2 regions of the Stenotrophomonas sp. YJH_SMC_135 genome follow, and region 1 is predicted to be linked to the other one. Evidence: riboswitches for the same ligand, from Rfam matches in the RefSeq annotation. Region 1 holds a riboswitch; the other holds the start of a gene.

Region 1 (2,198 bases):
GCGCATAGATGGCCCACGGGTGCAGGCCCCAGTGGAAGAATGCATAGCGCATCGAGGCGCGTGCCGCATCCAGGCTCTGCGGAGCAAGCCCTTCCGGTGGCTTGCTGAAGTGCGAAATGGGCTCGGCGGCGCCCCAGAACACCAGGCCGATGCCCATGCCGGCGGCGAACAGCATCGACATCCAGCTGGCTCGCGAGAACTCGGGCTCGGCGTCTTCGCCACCGATGCGCAGGTTGCCGAAGCGACCGAAAGCCAGGTACATCAGGAACACCAGGGCCAGGAATACCACCAGCAGGTACAGCCAGCCGACGCTGCGGATGACTTCTGCCAGCATCGACTGCACCACGGCATTGAAGGGGCCTGGTGCAATACCGGCAAGCAGCACCAGCAGCAGAACCAGTGCGATGGAAACGCGAAACACCATGAAGGAGCTTCTCCGATCAAGGGATTGAGGGGAGCGAGCAGAGCTTGCAGCGAAGGACCGGCGGCATGCAGCGCGAACCGGGCAGGGGCCGCGTCGGCGGCGAAGGACGCATCGGTCGCTGGAGGGCGACGGACGTGCACGTTACTGAACGCGACGTCATGGTTCTGTTAACGAACAACGATCCGGATCAGATCCGCTTTCCACAGGAAAGCGGATCTGACCGCGGGGGCAACTCCCGGAGCGGGCGGTCTATGCTCTAATGCACGCCAAGAAGCGGGGGTACCGCGGCCATGTGGCCACGGTTGAGACAGTCCCTTGGAACCTGATCCGGCTCATACCGGCGTAGGGAAGCTTTGCAGTGCAGCCGTGCCCGGACACCGCCCAAGGACCGTCCGTGCGCGGTCGCAGTGCGCCGCCGCTTCGTCCCTGACCTTCCTGGACGATGCCCGATGAACGCACAGCTCTCCGCCCTGCAGCAACAGGCCCAGCAACTCTCCGAATCCGTGACCCGGCCCATTCCCGGCTCGCGCAAGATCCACGTACCCGGTTCGCGTCCGGATCTGCAGGTGCCGATGCGCGAGATCGCGTTGACCCGCACGCCGACGCTGTTCGGCGGCGAAGAGAATGCACCGGTCACGGTCTACGATACGTCGGGCCCGTACACCGATCCGGACGCGCGTATCGATCTGTCCGCGGGCCTGCCGGCGCTGCGTCGTGGCTGGGTGGAGGAGCGCGGCGATACCGAACAGCTCGACGGCCTGAGTTCGTCGTTCGGCCGCGATCGCGAGCACGACCCGAAGCTCGATGCTGTGCGCTTCCCCACACGCAGCCTGCCGCGCCGTGCACGTGCAGGCGCGAACGTCACCCAGATGCACTATGCGCGCCGCGGCATCATCACGCCGGAAATGGAATTCGTCGCCATCCGCGAAAACCAGCGGCTGGACGCGATCCGCGATGCCGGCCTGCTGCAGCAGCACCCGGGCGAGGCGTTCGGCGCCTCGATCCAGAAGATCATCACGCCGGAGTTCGTGCGCGATGAAATCGCCCGTGGCCGTGCGGTGCTGCCCAACAACATCAACCACCCGGAAAGCGAGCCGATGATCATCGGCCGCAACTTCCTGACCAAGATCAACGCCAACATCGGCAACAGCGCGGTGTCCTCGGGCATTGCCGAAGAGGTGGAGAAACTGGTGTGGGCGATCCGCTGGGGTGGTGACACCGTGATGGACCTGTCCACCGGCAAGCACATCCACGAAACCCGCGAGTGGATCATCCGCAACTCGCCGGTGGCGATCGGTACCGTGCCGATCTACCAGGCGCTGGAGAAGGTCGACGGCCGCGCCGAAGCGCTTACCTGGGAGATCTTCCGCGACACGCTGATCGAGCAGGCCGAGCAGGGCGTGGACTACTTCACCATCCACGCCGGCGTGCTGTTGCGCTACGTGCCGCTCACCGCCAAGCGGGTCACCGGCATCGTCAGCCGTGGTGGTTCGATCATGGCCAAGTGGTGCCTGGCGCACCACAGGGAGAATTTCCTCTACACGCACTTCGAAGACATCTGCGAGATCATGAAGGCCTATGACGTGACCTTCTCGCTGGGTGACGGCCTGCGCCCGGGCTGCATCGCCGATGCCAACGACGCGGCGCAGTTCGGTGAGCTGGAGACGCTGGGTGAGCTCACCAAGATCGCCTGGAAGCATGATGTGCAGACCATGATCGAAGGCCCCGGCCACGTGCCGATGCAGCTGATCAAGGAGAACATGGACAAGCAGCT
Region 2 (2,198 bases), on a different contig from region 1:
GGCCGGGCATCTTCGGCGACGGCTCGAACACGGGCACCTGCGGGTCGTGGATGTTGCTGGTGCCGACGTACTCGTTGACGCTCGGGCGCCTTTCCACGGTACGACGGAAGTAGTCGGCGCCGACGGTCAGCTGATGGCCGACGCTGCCGGTCTCGAAGCGGCCGCGCAGCTCGGCACGGGCCTGCTGGTTGCGGCGGGTGTCGTCCGGGCTGCGGTAGTCGTAGACATCGTAGTCGCCGTTGGGCGCGAAGTAGTTGCCCGGCACGCTGCCATCGGCGCACTGCACGGCGTAGTAGCAGCCGTAGGCGAAGGCGACGTTGTCATCGATCACCGAGCGGCTGTGGCCGACCGAGACGCGCGACTGCCAGGCATCGTTGAAGTCGTAGGTATGCAGCGCGGTGATGTTGGTGCTGGCGATATCCACCGGGCGCTGCCACGGCTGGTAGCCGAGCAGGTGCTCGCGGTCGACACCGCGCGGCAGTTCGCGTGCGCCCAGCAGCTGGTAGCCGGACACCGAACGCTGCGAGCTGGTCTGGTAGTTGGCATCTACTTCCAGCTTGCCGCGCTCGCCGATCAGCCAGTCGGCGGCCAGCGAGTAGAAGTTGCGGCGGCCATCGGCGTGCGCGACGTAGGAATTGCTGGAGTCCCATGCGGCATTCAGGCGCAGGCCGAAGCGCGGGGTGATCCAGTGGCCGACATCGACGGCGACGTAGCGTGAGCCTTCCGAATCGGTGCCGAGCGTGGCGGTGCGTACTTCAGCCGGGCGCTTGCCGATGTAGTTGATGATCCCGCCCGGCGCCATCACCCCTGCCGCCAGGCCGGCTTCACCCTTGAGGATCTCGACCGACTGCACGTTCTCCAGCGCCAGGCGTTGCTCGCCGGCGATGGACAGCCCGTTGAAGCGGTAGCCGGTGGCGGCGTCCAGCGCGAAGCCGCGGATGGCGATGTTCTGGTAGTAGCCCACAGGTGCATACGCATCACCCAGCGAGGCATCGTTGCTGGCCAGCTCGGACAGCGAACGTACCTGGCGACGTTCGAGATAGTCGCGCTCGAGCACGTTCACCGAAGCCGGCGTGTCCTTCCACGAACCGCCGCCGAAGGCATTCACGCGCGAGGTATCGGCCTTCGGCTTGCCGGCCTCCACGCGCACCGCCGCCAGTTCGGTCGGCGAGCGTTCGGCACCAGTGGCAGCCGCATCGGTGGTGGCCTCGGCCTCGCTGGCATGCAGCGGCAGCGCGGCGCAGAGGGCGAGTGAGAGCAGGGTGGGGCGCAGGCAGCGGTTCATTCGGTTCGTCTTCGGACAACAAGGGAGACGAAGCGACGGCGCGCAGGTGCACCGGCCCATGATGGGGGTGTGGCTGCGGCTCAAAGCTCCCTACGCCGGTGCAAACCGGATCAGGTTCCAAGGGACTCTCTCAGCCTGGCAGATCCAGGCACCCCCGCTTCAGGTGACCATTTCACTACAAATGGTACGGATTTGCGAGCGCCAGCCGGGGTCAGATCCCTTTCCTGCGGAAAGGGATCTGACCGCAACGCTGCGTCAACCGGATCACGCGACGGCGTGCAGGGCCTGCAGCAGTGCCCGTCCCGGCGCGCTGTGGAACCACGCCGGATGGCCCAGCATGAAGGGCTGCCAGGCCACGTCGGCATTCGCGGTTGAGCGGGTGACACCTTCGAAGTACTCCACTTCGGACAGTGCGAAGTCGAAATGGACCATTGGCAGCAGGTCGGCCAGCAGGTGCACGCGTGCCGCCGACAACGGCAGCACCTCGCGGTAGCCGTCGAGCAGGGCCAGCGCGATATCGATGCGCACCGCCTCCATGCCGCGCTCCAGTTCCAGCCACGCCACGGCGTTGCGCTCGATCGCGGTGGCGAGGTCGAACAGCGCGCTGGTGGGCGACGCCAGGCCGAAATCCAGCACGGTGCTGACCTCGCCGTTGCGCCACAGCAGGTTGGAGACATGCCAGTCGTTGTGCGCCCACAGCCGGGGCTCGGCGCGCAGGCGCTCGGCCAGGCCGGCGTGCCACGGCAGCACGTCGCGCTGCAGCTGTGCTTCCCATGGAATGCGCGCGAGATAGCGTGCCAGCCCGGGACGTTCATCCAGTCCTGCCTTGATGGCGGCGATCGGATCGTCGGCACGGATCAGGTCGTCGCGCGCCACCAGCAGATGGGTGCTGCGCTGGGGCGCGTGGTAGCTG

The links. Region 1 has a riboswitch for thiamine pyrophosphate ahead of thiC (phosphomethylpyrimidine synthase ThiC). Riboswitches for the same ligand answer to the same signal wherever they lie in the genome.
Region 2: linked by a shared signal. The riboswitch ahead of AC5P98_RS15605 (TonB-dependent receptor) and the one ahead of thiC (phosphomethylpyrimidine synthase ThiC) in region 1 are both predicted to bind thiamine pyrophosphate.

The regions. Positions count from the first base shown of each region.
Region 1 covers NZ_JCAFVN010000002.1:608,755-610,952, forward strand. The annotation lists gene AC5P98_RS09325 (BCCT family transporter) at 1-424, opposite strand, end outside; TPP riboswitch at 690-791, shown strand; gene thiC (phosphomethylpyrimidine synthase ThiC) at 874-2,198, shown strand, end outside.
Region 2 covers NZ_JCAFVN010000004.1:188,668-190,865, reverse strand. The annotation lists gene AC5P98_RS15605 (TonB-dependent receptor) at 1-1,285, opposite strand, end outside; TPP riboswitch at 1,356-1,451, opposite strand; gene AC5P98_RS15600 (phosphotransferase enzyme family protein) at 1,550-2,198, opposite strand, start outside.